4 regions of the Mesorhizobium sp. f-mel genome follow, and region 4 is predicted to be linked to each of the others. Evidence: predicted binding sites of a transcription regulator. Region 4 holds the regulator's gene; each other region holds the start of a gene.

Region 1 (3,543 bases), on a different contig from region 4:
CTCGCCGCGGCCATCGGCATCTTCCTCTACGGCCTGACCGGGCCGTTTGCCGCGGCACTGATGGAAAGGATCGGACTGCGCCGTACGCTGCTGGCGTCGCTGGTGTTGATGTCGGGCTCGACGGCGCTCAGCCTGTTGATGACCGAGCCGTGGCACCTGCTTCTCACCTGGGGCGTATTCTCCGGCGTCGGTTCCGGCGCGGTCGCCACGGTGCTCGGCGCCACCATCGTCAATCGCTGGTTCAAGACCAATCGCGGCCTGGTGATGGGACTGATGTCGGCCTCCGCCGCCACCGGCCTGCTGGTGTTCCTGCCGCTGCTCGCGGCCCTCGCCCAGTCGGGCGGCTGGAAGCCTGTCGCCATCGCCATTGCGGTCGCCACCGCCTGCCTCGTGCCGCTGGTCTGGCTGCTGGTGCCGGAGCGCCCGGCCTCGATCGGCATGGTGCGCTACGGCGCTGAGGCCGACGACGTGCCGCCGGTTCCGCCGGCCTCGCAGGGCAATTTTCTCACGCACACACTCAGCACGCTGCGCCGTGCCGCCGGCACCCGCGTGTTCTGGTATCTGTTCGCCACCTTCTTCATCTGCGGCTTCACCACCAACGGACTGGTCGGCACGCACCTGATCGCGTTTTGCGGCGACATGGGTATCGGTCAGGTGCAAGCCGCCGGCCTGCTGTCGCTGATGGGCATCTTCGATCTGATCGGCACGACGCTGTCGGGTTGGCTCACCGACCGCTTCGACCCGCGCAAGCTGCTCGGCGTCTATTATGGCATCCGCGGCCTGTCACTGATCTATCTGCCTTATTCCGGCTTCTCGTCGACCAGCCTGATCATCTTCGCCGTGCTCTACGGATTGGACTGGATCGCCACCGTGCCGCCGACGCTCAGGCTGTCGAACGAGGCGTTCGGCGACCGCAGCGGGCCGATCGTCTTCGGCTGGATCGTCGCGGGCCATCAGGTGGGCGCTGCGGCTGCCGCCTTCTTCGGCGGCACTATGCGTGAATTGCAGGGCAATTACGAGCTTGCCTTCCTCATAGCCGGCATGACGGCGATAGCCGCAGCCTGCATCTCGCTGTTGATCAACACCAGCCGTCCAGCCTTCGAGCCGGAACCGCAGGCGGCTTGAGTTGTGACGGCTGAGCGCTAATCTCCCCCTTGAGGGCCCTTGAGGGGGAGATGGCCGCGAAGCGGCCAGAGGGGGTCGGTGCGACCAGGCTCGGCGCCTTATCGCAGACGCAGGTGGTCGGTGCTCCACGCGAGACGACCCCCTCTGTCGCCCTTGGCGACATCTCCCCCTCAAGAGACCCTCAAGGAAGAAATTCGCCAGTCTGTTGGTTGTAACGAAACCTTCATGGTTTCGAGATGTGCCTGAAACATTGAGGCTGGACCTTGGCGGCGACGTTCAACGCCATCCAGGAGACAGCCATGAACAAGATTTCGATGACCCGGCGCGCCTTCGTCACGTCCGTGAGCGCCGCCGGCGTCGTCGGCGTATCGGGCCTCGCGCTTCCCTATTATTCGCGCGCCAATCAGCGGCCCGCCTTCACCCATGGCATCCAGTCGGGCGATGTCGACGCAACCAGCGGCGTGGTGTGGACTCGCACCGACCGCCCTTCGCGCGTGATGTTCGAAGTGTCGTCGACGGAAAATTTCGCCAACGCCGCCCGTCTTGCGCCGCTCGATACGTCGCCGGCCAGCGATTACACGGTAAAGCGGCTGCTCACCGATCTCGCCTCCGACCAGGACATCTTCTACCGCATGATCGCGGCCGATCTCGCCGACATCAACGCCGTCTCCGAGCCGATCGTCGGCCGCTTCCGCACGGCGCCGGCCTCGAAGCGCGACATTCGCTTCGCCTGGTCGGGCGATACCGCCGGCCAGGGCTGGGGCATCGACGACACCGGCATGAAGACCTATGCCACGATCGGCAAGCATACGCCCGACTTCTTCCTGCATTCCGGCGACACCATCTATGCCGACGGCCCGATGAAGGACGAGGTCGACCTGCCCGGTGGCAGCAAGTGGAAGAACAACGTCCTCATCGACGAAAAGCGCAAGGTCGCCGAGACGCTGGACGAGTACCGCGGTCAGTGGAAATACAACATGATGGACAGGAACGTGTTGGGGCTCAATGCCATCTGCCCGACCTTTTACCAGTGGGACGACCACGAGGTTGTGAACAACTGGTCGGATTCGAAGGACCTGAGCGCCGACGAGCGTTACTCGGAAAAAAACATCCATGTGCTGGCGTCACGCGCGGCACGCGCCTTCCACGAGATGACGACGATCCGCTACGAGCCGTCGGAACCGGGCCGCGTCTATCGCAAGATCGCCTACGGGCCGCTGCTCGACGTGTTCTTCCTCGACATGCGTTCCTATCGCGGCTCCAATGGTCCTGGCATGCAGGATACGGTGACGCCGCAATCGCGCATCCTCGGCGAACAGCAGATGAAACGGCTGAAGCGCGAACTGGCAAACTCCAACGCGACCTGGAAAATCATCGCCGCCGACATGCCGCTCGGTCTCATCGTCTGGAACGATGCCACCAAGAAGGCCGGCGCCGAGGCCATCAGCAATGGCGACAATGGTCCGGCCAAAGGCCGCGAGCTGGAGATTGCCGACCTCCTTCGCTATATAAAGAATGCTGGCATCACCAACACCGTCTGGCTTACAGCTGACGTGCACTACACGGCGGCGCACTACTACAATCCTGATAAGGCGCAGTTTCAGGACTTCAATCCGTTCTGGGAGTTCGTTTCGGGTCCGCTTCACGCCGGCACCTATGGACCCAATGATTTCGACATGACCTTCGGCCCGGAGCTGAAATTCATCAAGGCGCCAACCGCCGAGCAGGGGCAGAACCTGCCACCCTCGGCCGGCCTGCAGTTCTTCGGCCTTGTCGACATCGATGGCGCCACTGAACAGATGACGGTGCGGCTGATGGATCGCGACGACAATGAACTCTACAAGGTCTCGCTCGATCCGATACAGTCGGCGTGAAGGCGTCGAAGCGTCACAATGGGCGGGAACCGGTGGACGGAGGGGCACGACGGAGTGATTAGAACGGCTTCATTCAGCGCCGTTGCATTCTTCCGGAGTTGCGCCCTGGGATGACAGACGCCGTCGGCGGTTGTCAGTCTGGATAGCAAACGGTCGGAATTTGGGGCCACACAGCGCTGTCGCAGTTGGCGGCCGCCTGCCTCTCCTTGAAGGCGGCGCTAACCGGCCCGGTCACCACCGGGTCGACGCCATCGGGAGCATCGGCAAATAACTGGTCTGCCGTTCGTGTGTCGGACGGCAGGACAGGCCGCGTTTCCTTCGACGTCGCGGCCGACTGTGCCGCGCCTGCCGCGAGGAGAACGGCGACTGCACCCCATGCGAGGATAGGCCGGTATCTGGTGCCCGTGTTGCTCATGAAATTTGAACTGTCCCGACCGCGAAAGGTTCCGCTTTGGTTAATAATTCCATTTCACACCAAGACGCTTAAGATTTGGTGACCATGTATTTGGTGGCACGCCTCCTCTTTCGCAATTGCGAAAAACCC
Region 2 (3,543 bases), on a different contig from region 4:
CGGTGGCCAAGCTGTTGACGCCCGGTGTCGGCGGTGCCCGCGAGCAATGGCGTGCCGGTGGCATCCTTGCGCAATTCCTGCCGCAATCGGCGGAACGCATGCGCGTGCCCGACCTTCCAGGCGGCGACGGCGATCCGCGCGATGAGATCCATGATCCGGCCGACAATTCCTGGCAGGAACTGCTGGCATTGCTTGGCACCATCGAGCCGACGGAACTGATCGACCCGACGATCGGCGCCGAGCGGTTGCTTTACCGGCTGTTCCACGAGCACGGCGTCCGCGTCTTCGGCGGCGTACCGGTAGCCGACGAGTGCTCATGCTCCAGGGAGAAGATCCGCGGCATACTCGAAGGTTTCTCAGCCGACGAGATCAGGGACAGCACCGAGGATGGCGGCATTCATGTCGCCTGCGAATTCTGCTCGAAGCAATATGACTTCGATCCGGCGGAGTTTGCTGCGGCGCAGTAGACCATGATCCCGACCGAAGGTCCGCGCATCGAAAAGTGGAAAGCGTTTTTTGCTTCGCTGACCTTCGGTTCGGAAAAGGTCCTGGTCTAAGAGTTAGAGCCCATCCCGATTCTATCGGGATGGATCAGGTCTAGCTGGTCAGTTGACGGTGCGCCGCGTGCCCGGCAGGTCGAGCGAAAAGGGGGGGATGGCGACGTCGAACGTCTCGCCTCGCTTGTTGCGCATCGTATAGTGGCCGACCATGATGCCGGACGGCGTCGAGAGCGGGCAGCCAGACGTATATTGATAACTGTCGCCGGGGTTAAGTTCGGGCTGGTCGCCGACAACGCCGGCGCCGCGCACTTCCTCGACCCGGCCGGTGCCGTCGGTGATGTGCCAATAGCGTGACAGAAGTTGTACGAATTCATCCGACTGGTTGTCGATGGTCACCTGGTAGCCCCAGACATAGCGGTTCTCCGACGGGTCGGAGCGATCTTCCAGATAGAACGGCCTGACCTGTACTTCGATGTTGCGCGTAACGGCGCTGTACATAGACTACTCCACAATATGCAGACGGAACTTTCGACGCTCTCCGCAGTTTGGTCAACAGGGCGCTTCCCGTCCTTGCCCGACTAGTTTGCGCGCAGCTGCCGAAGAACAATGTCATTTAAGTGACACATGACAATGATGGTGTGCAGGGCCGGGCGACTCAGCATTCTGTCGAACTGTTGAAAACGGCTATCATGCGGCCGGTTTTTCTGGAGTGACCAGATATCGATGGAACTGACAGTCACAGCCGCCTTGCTTTCCACAGCTCTGCTTCTCGTCAATCTCGGCAGCATCCTGCTCGCTTCGTTGAAGCTGAAGCGGCCTGGCAGGATCGCGCCGCCAGCCGGCAAGGCGCCTCCGGTGTCGATCGTCGTGCCGTCGCGCGGCGTCGAGCCGTTTGCCGAGGAGACGCTCGAGCGCGCCTTCTCGCTCGACTGGCCGCGCTATGAGCTCATCTTCTGCGTCGCCCATGCCGACGACCCGGTGGTCAGGCCGGTCACCGATGCGATTGCCCGTTTTCCGGCCGTGCCGGCCCGGCTGCTCGTCGGCGACGACCGCATCAGCGGCAATCCGAAACTCAACAATTGCGTGAAGGGCTGGGAGGCGGCGCGCCACCGCTGGGTCATCCTTGCCGATTCCAACGTCCTGATGCCGAGGGACTATGTCCAGCATCTGATGGCGGCATGGCGGCCGGACACCGGTCTTGTCTGCTCGACGCCGATCGGCTCGCGGCCGGACGGGTTCTGGGCTGAGGTCGAATGCGCCTTCCTCAACACGCTGCAGGCGCGCTGGCAATATACCGGCGAGGCGATAGGCCTTGGCTTTGCCCAAGGCAAGAGCATGTTGTGGGACAAGCCCATGCTCGACCCCAATGGCGGCATCCGTGCGCTTGCCGCCGAGATCGCCGAGGATGCGGCCGCGACCAAGCTGGTCAACGGGCTTGGACTGCGCGTCAATCTCGTCGCCTCGCCCTTTGAGCAGCCGCTCGGTTTTCGCACGCTCGGCGAAATCTGTTCGCGCCAGGCCCGCTGGGCACGCCTGCGTCGCGTCACCTTCCCACTGTTCTTCGCGCCCGAGATCCTGATCGGAGCGGCGCCGCCGCTGGTGCTTGCGTTGGTTGCGGCAGCAGGCGCCGGCTTCAGCCTGTCGGCAACCGCCATCGCTGTGCTTGTGGCCGCCTACCTCCCGGAATGCGCTCTCGCCTCGGCCAAGAGCTGGCACCTGTCGCTGCGCATGATCCCGGCGATGATGGCGCGCGATTGCATCCTGCCGATTGTCTGGGCGCGTGGCTGGCTCAGCGGTGCCGTCGACTGGCGTGGCAACACGATGACCATCCACACCAGCGCCGTTGCGGAATTGGAAGAGACCCCGTCGGGCGCCTGACCGCGCCTGATTTTGACGATTCGAGCGACACCGCCCAGTGCACTATCTGGCGACTTTCAGGGCCTGCTCGATGTCTTCGAGCAGGTCGTCGGTGTCCTCCAGGCCGACGGACAGCCTGAGCGTGCCTGGCCCGATGCCGAGTTCGGCGCGCGCCTCGTCGCTCAGATTCTTGTGTGTCGTCGTCGCCGGATGGGTGATCAGGCTCTTGGCGTCACCGAGATTGTTAGAGATCAGCACGATATCGAGCGCGTTCTGGAAGGCGAAGGCCGCCTGCTTGCCGCCCTTGACGTCGAGGCAGATCAGCGTCGAGCCGCCCGACATCTGCTTCTTGACGACCGCCGCTTGCGGGTGATCGGCGCGGCCGGGATAGATGACGCGGGCGATTTCCGGCCGCTCGGCGAGGAAATCGGCGATCCGGCCGGCACTTTCCGTCTGCTGGCGCACGCGCAGCGGCAGCGTTTCCAGACCCTTCAGCAGCGTCCAGGCGTTGAACGGCGACAGGCTGGGACCAGTGTGGCGGAAATAATCGTGCAGGTTCTCGTCGATCCACTTCTTGTCCGACAGGATGACGCCGCCGAGGCAGCGCCCCTGGCCGTCGATGTGCTTGGTCGCCGAATAGACGACGATATGGGCGCCGAGCTGCAACGGCTTCTGCTGCAAGGGCGTGGCAAAGACATTGTCGACGATCAGCCGCGCGCCGATCGAATCGGCAAGCGAGGCGACGGCTGCGATGTCGACGACTTCCAGCGTCGGATTGGTCGGGCTTTCAAGGAAGAACAGCTTCGTGTTGGGCCTGACCGCCTTTTCCCAATTGGCGATTTCGGTGCCATCGACCAGCGTCGCCTCGATGCCGTATTTCGGCGCCAGCGTCTCGACCACCCAGCGGCAGGAGCCGAACAGCGCACGCGCCGCCACGATGTGGTCGCCGGCCTTGGCGCTGCACAGCAACGCCGCTGTCACCGCCGCCATGCCGGATGCGGTGGCGCGGGCATCTTCGGCACCTTCCAGCGCACACATGCGTTTCTCGAACATGTCGACCGTCGGATTGGCATAGCGCGAATAGATGAAGCCCGGTTCCTCGCCCTTGAAGCGGGCTTCCGCCGCCTGCGCCGTATCGTAGACATAGCCTTGCGTGAGATACATCGCCTCGGAGGTTTCGCCGAAG
Region 3 (3,543 bases), on a different contig from region 4:
CGGTCGCCTGGACATTGTCGGAATGCGAGATGACGAACTCCTCGTCCTGGGCAGCGGCGACGACGTCTTCGCCGAATTCCGAAGCGCGTAACGCCCGGTCGCACAGTGCCATGGCCATCGCCTTGCGCTCGCTCTGACCGAAGACGAGGCCGTAGCCGCGGGTGAATTGCGGCGGCGCCTTGGCCGAGCCCTTGAACTGGTTGACCATCTGGCACTCGGTGACGCGCACGGAGCCGAGCGGTACCGCGAAGGGCAGCTCCGGCACATCGAGTTCCAGCTCGACCTCACCGATGCGAACTTCGCCGACGAAGGGATGGTTGCGGGCGTAGCCGCGCTGGGTGGAATAGCCGAGCGCCAGCAGAAAACCCTCGTCGCCGCGTGACAGCGCCTGCAGGCGGATGTCGCGGGCCATCGGGAATTCCAGCGGCTCGCGGGTGATGTCGCCGGGGACATGATCCTGCGGCATGTCGCCATCAGGCTCGATCAGGCCTTCGCGGGCGAGGATCGCGGAGACGCGCGGCATGGCTTCCGCCTCGCTGGCACGCTGCAGCGGCTCGGCGACATCGCCGCCCGCGGCGAGCTCGGGATCGAGCAGCCGGTGAGTGTAGTCGAAAGTCGGGCCGAGCAGCTGGCCGCCAGGAAGATCCTTGTAGGTCGCCGAAACGCGCCGCTCGACCAGCATCGCGCCAGTGTCGATCGCCTTGGTATAGCCGAAGCGTGGCAGCGTGGTCCGATAGGCACGAACCAGGAAGATCGCCTCGATCATGTCGCCGCGCGCCTGAACGATGGCGAGGGCCGCCAGCTCGCGGTCGTAGAGCGAACCCTCGCTCATCACCCGGTCGACGCCGAGCGCCAGCTGCTCGACGATCTGGTCGAGGCGCAGCGCCGGCACGGAACGATCGCCGCGCCGGCGGTCGGCGAGCAGGGAGTGGGCGTTGGCAATGGCCGCTTCGCCGCCTTTTACCGCGACATACATATCACGCCTCCATCGTCTTGATGCGCGTCGTGCGCGGCAGGCAGGCAACGCCGTCGGGGGTGGCAAGGATGATGTCGACGCCACGCGGAAAGCGCTGGTTGTTCTGCTTCCATTGCTCGACGAAATGGCGCGGCATCTGCGCCGGCGCGATGGTTGCAGTCATTTCGATGCCGGGACCTTCGAGCAGCAGAGGGGCGCCTGAAACGATATCGCTCACCTGCAGGATCAGCGTTGTGGAGCGGTCGGGATAGTCCTGGGTGCCCTGCGAAAAGCCATCGAGCGACATCATCTCGGCCGGCGTGGCGATCAGCGCGAAATGCGCGTCGGCCGGCGTATTGGCCAGCGGCGCGCCGGTGTGGAAGCCGAGCCAGGATTTCACCGCTGCTGGGGCCTGCAAAACGGGGTCGAGCCAGAGCGGCGTGTCGTTGTCGCACAGCGCCAGCGCGATGGCGCCGGCGGTGGCCGACAGTGGCGCCGGCGGGCGGGCAAAGATCGGCAGGGGCTGCAGGGTGCCTGGCCGCGCCATCGCATCCATCACGGCGCGGAACACCGTCTGGGCGTCGAACACCGGATCGGCAAAGCCGCCCTCGATCGCTTGCGTTGCGATGTCCATCAGTCTTCTCCGCGTACCATGGTGAAGAAATCGACCTTCGTTGCCGCCGTCTCGGCGCGCCGCCGTTCACGTGCGCCGGCAAGTGCGGCCTGCAGCGGCGCAATGAGTTTTGTCTCGACCTCGCGGCGCAGGGCAGGATCCTGCCAGAGCGCGTCGGCGATCGCCGCCAGTTTTGCTTTCTGCTTGTCACGGCCGAGCGCGTAGCAGTGGCCGACCTGTCCGGATGCGAGCCGGACGGTAGCGCGGGTGACCGTCGCCTCGCCGACATTGAATGGTGCGCCGCCGCCGCCGATGCGGCCACGCACGGTGACCAGGCCGGTTTCGGGACCGCGCAGGAGTTCTGCTTCCGAAGGCAGGCCGGCTGCGTTCCAAAGGCGGACGATATCGTCGCCGGTCGATTGCGCCAGCGTCGCCATGACGGCCTTGCGCTCAGCCTGATCGCGCGCTTCCTGTCCTCGCATGGCAGCCATTCCTTCTCGTCCGAATTTGTATAATGATGTAGACAATTATACAAATTATACCTATTCTCTAAAGCGTGTCCATGACAGATGGATGACAGGGCGAAAAAGATCGGGGCAAGAGATGATCGGGCAGCAGATTGCCAGCAGCATAGAGCGGCGCAGCGGCGTCTCGCTGTGGCGGCAGATCGCCGACCAGATCCTGCATTCGATCGCCATCGGCGACTTTGCCGAGAATGCCGCGCTGCCACCGGAGATTGCACTGGCGGAGCGTTATGGCGTCAACCGCCATACGGTGCGCAGCGCCATCGCAGCACTGGTGCAGGATGGCGTGCTGAGGGCCGAACAGGGGCGTGGCACTTTCGTGCTTTCGCGCAAGCGGCTGTCCTATCCGATCGGCGCCCGCACCCGTTTTTCGGAGGGCTTGCAAGGGCAGGCGACGGAGCGCCGCAGCGTGCTGCTCGAATCGGCGGTCGAGCCGGCCAGCCGGCGCGTCGCCGAAGGGCTGGGGCTTGCCAAGGGTTCGAATGTCATACGCCTTGAGACGCGCGGCGAAGCCGACGGACAGCCGGTCTCGCGTGCCACCGGCTGGTTCGATGCGAAACGCTTCGAAGGCATCGAGACCGCTATCGCGGAAACTGGATCGGTGACCGCCTCGCTCCAGCGTTTCGGCATCAGTGACTATCTCAGGCAATCGACAGTGCTGTCGGCGCGCCACGCAGATGCCGCCGATCTCGCCGATCTCGATCTGCAGTCCGGCGCCATCGTGCTGGTCACGGTCGCGGTCAACGTCACGCCGGACGGCCAGCCGATCCAGTTCGCCGAAACGCGCTTTCCGGCTGAGCGCGTCGAGCTCAAATTATCGGCGCGGTAGATAGGTGCGCGTCTATCCCGGTCTCATCTGACCTGAATGACCGCCTTGATCAGGCCGGATTTCTCATGCGCCCAGCGGGCGAGGTCGCGCGGTGTGTCGCCAAGCGTCGTGCGATGGGTGACGAGCTTTGCCAGCGGCACCGCGCCGTCGCGGATCGAGGCGGCGACATGGTCGAAGTCGGCGCGCAGCGCGTTGCGGCTGCCGATCAGCGTCATCTCGCGCTTGTGGAATTCGGGGTCGGAAAAGACGATGTCGTCCTTGACGACGCTGACCAGGACCAGCGCCCCGCCATGCGCGACATGGGCGAAAGCCGACTGGACTGACTGGGTGTTGCCAGTGGCGTCGAAAACCACGTCAAAGCCTTCGCCGTCAGTCGCCTCCCGCGCCAGATCGGTTGCCGATCCCTTCGAGCCGTCGAGGGTGGCGAAGTCGAGTTCGCTTGCGGCGAAACCCAGCCTCTCGGCACTCATGTCGAGCAGCGTCACGTCCAGACCGGCGATGCGGGCAAACAGTGCCGTGCCGAGCCCGATCGGCCCGGCGCCGATGACCAGCGTGCGCGCGCCGGGCTGCGCCAGCGAGCGCCGAACGGCATGCGCCCCGATCGCCAGGAATTCGACGGCGG
Region 4 (3,543 bases):
TCTGTTCGACGTGGACCTCGATGTCCGCGAAAACCAGGTGACGGCGTTGATCGGCCCATCGGGCTGTGGCAAGTCGACCTTCCTGCGTTGCCTGAACCGAATGAACGACACGATCGATATCGCGCGGGTGAGCGGCAAGATAACGCTCGACGGCGAGGATGTTTACGACCCGAAAATCGATGTCGTCGAGTTGCGAGCTCGAGTCGGCATGGTTTTCCAGAAGCCGAACCCGTTTCCGAAGTCGATCTATGAAAACGTCGCCTACGGTCCGCGCATTCACGGCCTGGCCAGGAGCAAGTCCGAGTTGGACGGCATCGTTGAATCGAGCCTGAAGAAGGCCGGTCTGTTCAACGAGGTCAAGGATCGCCTGCTTGAGTCGGGCACCGGTCTCTCCGGCGGACAGCAGCAGCGCCTGTGCATCGCGCGCGCTATCGCCGTGTCGCCGGAAGTGATCCTGATGGACGAGCCCTGTTCGGCGCTGGATCCGATCGCCACCGCCCGCGTCGAGGAACTGATCGACGAACTGCGCCAGAACTACACGATCGTCATCGTAACCCACTCGATGCAGCAGGCAGCGCGCGTGTCGCAACGCACGGCGATGTTCCATCTCGGCTACCTTGTCGAGGAGGGCGCGACCGACAAGATGTTCACCAATCCCGACGACAAGCGCACCCAGGACTACATCACCGGCCGGTTCGGCTGAGCGGTCCGGCGGCGAATTTCGAACACGAGGACAGTATCATGGGTGAACACACCGTCGCGTCTTTCGACGAGGAACTGGACCGCATCGACAGGCTGATCCGCGACATGGACGAGCTCGCCGCCGCGATGGTCGCAGCCTCGATCCGCGCGTTGCTTGCGTCAGACAATGCGATGGCGCAGCGTGTCGTCTCGGACGACGCGATCATGGATGCGCGGCAGCGCGAACTCGACGACAGCGCGATCACGCTGATCGCCAAGCGGCAGCCGATGGCGCAAGATCTGCGCGCCGTGGTTGGCGCAATCCGCATGGCCGGTGATCTCGAGCGCATCGGCGACCTGGCCAAAAACATAGCCAAACGGGTCAGCGCCGTCGGGCAGAGCGCCACGCCGCGTAATCTGTCGCACGGTATCGACGCGATGGCGGATCTCGTTCTTGTGCAGCTCCGCGGGGTGGTCGAGCACTATGTGTCGCGCAATGCCGGCGCGTTGAAAGAACTGCGCGCCGACGACCAGAAGATCGACGTGAAATATACGGCGGTTTTTCGCGAACTCCTGACCTACATGATGGAGGATCCGCGCAACATCACCGCCTGCACGCATCTGCTGTTCTGCGCCAAGAATCTCGAGCGTATCGGCGATCATGTCACCAACATCGCCGAAAACGCCTACTTTGTCGTGACCGGGCAGCAATTGCCGGCGGATCGCCCGAAGCTCGACGAAACGACGATGTCGGCGCCGGCGACATGACAGGAGTGACCGGCCGATGATCGCGCCGCGCATCATGGTGGTGGAGGATGAAGAGCCGCTGGGCGTCCTCCTCCGCTACAATCTGGAATCCGAAGGCTATCAGGTCGAGGTGGTGACGCGCGGCGATGAGGCCGAAATCCGGCTGCAGGAAAACGTGCCCGATCTTCTGGTGCTCGACTGGATGGTGCCGGCGGTTTCGGGCATCGAGCTTTGCCGGCGCCTTCGGGTGCGTCCCGAAACCGAGCGGCTGCCGATCATCATGCTGACCGCGCGCGGCGAGGAGAGCGACCGGGTGCGCGGCCTTTCCACCGGGGCCGACGACTATCTGGTCAAGCCGTTCTCGACACCGGAATTCATGGCCAGGGTCAAGGCGCTGCTGCGCCGCGCCAAGCCGGAAGTACTGTCCAGCGTGCTGAAGGTCGGCGACATCATGCTCGATCGCGAATCGCACAGGGTCTATCGCAAGAAGAGCGAGATCCGGCTCGGGCCGACCGAATTCCGGCTGCTCGAATTCATGATGCGGCACCCGGGTCGGGTCTTCTCGCGCAGCCAATTGCTCGACAATGTCTGGGGCGAGACGATCTACATCGACGAGCGCACGGTGGACGTCCATGTCGGCCGGTTGCGCAAGGCGGTCAACAACGGCCGCATGCCCGATGTCATCCGCACCATCCGCGGCGCGGGCTATGCGATCAGGGAAGACTAGGGATGTGCTGATATTCAGGTGGTGCCGGCCTGCGAACGCCGGCTTCCTGGGCTTCCGGTGCTCACGTACCCAAAGTACGCTCCGCTCCGGTTCTCGGAACCCACCATTCTCGACTCGGCCTGACCTGAATCTCAACACACCCCAAGTCGCGATCCGGGGATCCCTGCCTTCGAGTTCAAGCCACGTTCTTTCCGACCGGGCCGGCTCGTGCCTGGATGCTCGGCGCGAAGATCTCCTGGTCGACGAAGCTCAGCGCCCGCATGGCGCAGCCTTCTCGGATCAGCGGCAGTTCGTTCGGCTCGGTGTCGAAGGAAATCGAACCCGAATGCTGGCCGCCGGCGGTCTGGGCGATCGCCTCGCGCAGGGCCGGCTCGATCAGGTCGAAGGCGGCAGCGCTGGCACCGACCATGGCGACCGGCGCCGGATCGATCAGCGCGAACAGGCTGCCGAGCCCGAAGCCGAGCGCCTCGCCGGCCTTGCGGTAGGCTTCGCGCTCCGGTCCGTCCGTCTCGCGCGCCCGGGCCGCCAGTGCCCGCATCTCGGCGTCGCTGACATCGGCGACCGGCTCGGCGTTCTCGCTCAATTGCCTTGCGTTGCGCCAGATAGCGTAGTTGCCGGCATAAGCCTCGACGCAACCGCGCCGCCCGCAGCGGCAAAGCGCACCGCCCGGCCGATGAATCATGTGGCCGAATTCGCCGCCTGAGGAATGGGTGCCGGTGAACAGCTCGCCCTTCAGCACCAGCCCCATACCGATGCCATGCGAGAGCAGGATGGCGATGAAATCGTCGCGGTAGCGATCCGGGTCGCGCCAGCGCAGCGCCACGGCCATCATGTTGCAGTCGTTCTCCATGATGGCCGGGATGCCGAACTCGCGTTCCAGAATGTCGGCGAAGGCGATGTTCGTCTGCGGCGTGATCGGCGACCACAACATGGCGCGCGCATGGGAATCGGTAATACCCTGGATCGCCAGCGCGATGCGGGCGACGCTTTGGACGTCGAGGTCGGGGTCTTCGAGCCGGCGCCGGACGATGGCGACACATTCGTCGATCAGCTCGTCGCGCGACATGGTCAGCGTGTCCAGCCGGCGCTGTTCCTCGGCGACCACTTGTCCGGCATAGTCGATGACAGCGACCGACAGGGAATTCAGCGACAACACGACGGCCAATACCGCAGCGGCCTCCGGATTGAGGCTGAGGCCAACCTGCGGCCGGCCACGTTTCAGCGAAACGGTCTCACTCGCCTTGCTCTCGGCCAGGATGCCTTCGTGGATCAGGTCGGAAGAGATCGCCGATATGGTCGAATGGCTGAGGCCGGTGGTTGCGGCGATCTCGGTCCGCGACGGCTGGCCTGCGCGGCGTACGGCCGAAATAACCATCGCCCGGTTGCGC

The links. The regulator PhoB, encoded in region 4, activates phosphate uptake and scavenging genes when phosphate is short. The targets are predictions, from matches to a motif close to TGTCATNNANCTGTCAT.
Region 1: ACWUKX_RS28450 (alkaline phosphatase D family protein) is a predicted target of PhoB. The motif match lies at 1,336-1,352, and genes of this name have one in related genera.
Region 2: ACWUKX_RS00745 (ceramide glucosyltransferase) is a predicted target of PhoB. The motif match lies at 1,108-1,124, and genes of this name have one in related genera.
Region 3: phnF (phosphonate metabolism transcriptional regulator PhnF) is a predicted target of PhoB. The motif match lies at 2,131-2,147, and genes of this name have one in related genera.

Annotation. Positions count from the first base shown of each region.
Region 1 covers NZ_JBSPTO010000039.1:11,547-15,089, reverse strand. Annotated here, with positions in the region: gene ACWUKX_RS28455 (MFS transporter) at 1-1,125, shown strand, start outside; gene ACWUKX_RS28450 (alkaline phosphatase D family protein) at 1,425-2,999, shown strand; gene ACWUKX_RS28445 (hypothetical protein) at 3,133-3,414, opposite strand.
Region 2 covers NZ_JBSPTO010000001.1:155,489-159,031, forward strand. Annotated here, with positions in the region: gene ACWUKX_RS00735 (Hsp33 family molecular chaperone) at 1-467, shown strand, start outside; gene apaG (Co2+/Mg2+ efflux protein ApaG) at 606-998, opposite strand; gene ACWUKX_RS00745 (ceramide glucosyltransferase) at 1,224-2,378, shown strand; gene ACWUKX_RS00750 (O-succinylhomoserine sulfhydrylase) at 2,421-3,543, opposite strand, start outside.
Region 3 covers NZ_JBSPTO010000007.1:69,278-72,820, forward strand. Annotated here, with positions in the region: gene ACWUKX_RS11865 (carbon-phosphorus lyase complex subunit PhnI) at 1-976, opposite strand, end outside; gene phnH (phosphonate C-P lyase system protein PhnH) at 978-1,589, opposite strand; gene phnG (phosphonate C-P lyase system protein PhnG) at 1,589-2,050, opposite strand; gene phnF (phosphonate metabolism transcriptional regulator PhnF) at 2,172-2,921, shown strand; gene ACWUKX_RS11885 (zinc-binding alcohol dehydrogenase family protein) at 2,945-3,543, opposite strand, start outside.
Region 4 covers NZ_JBSPTO010000005.1:204,843-208,385, reverse strand. Annotated here, with positions in the region: gene pstB (phosphate ABC transporter ATP-binding protein PstB) at 1-703, shown strand, start outside; gene phoU (phosphate signaling complex protein PhoU) at 742-1,449, shown strand; gene phoB (phosphate regulon transcriptional regulator PhoB) at 1,466-2,155, shown strand; gene ACWUKX_RS10225 (ROK family protein) at 2,331-3,543, opposite strand, start outside.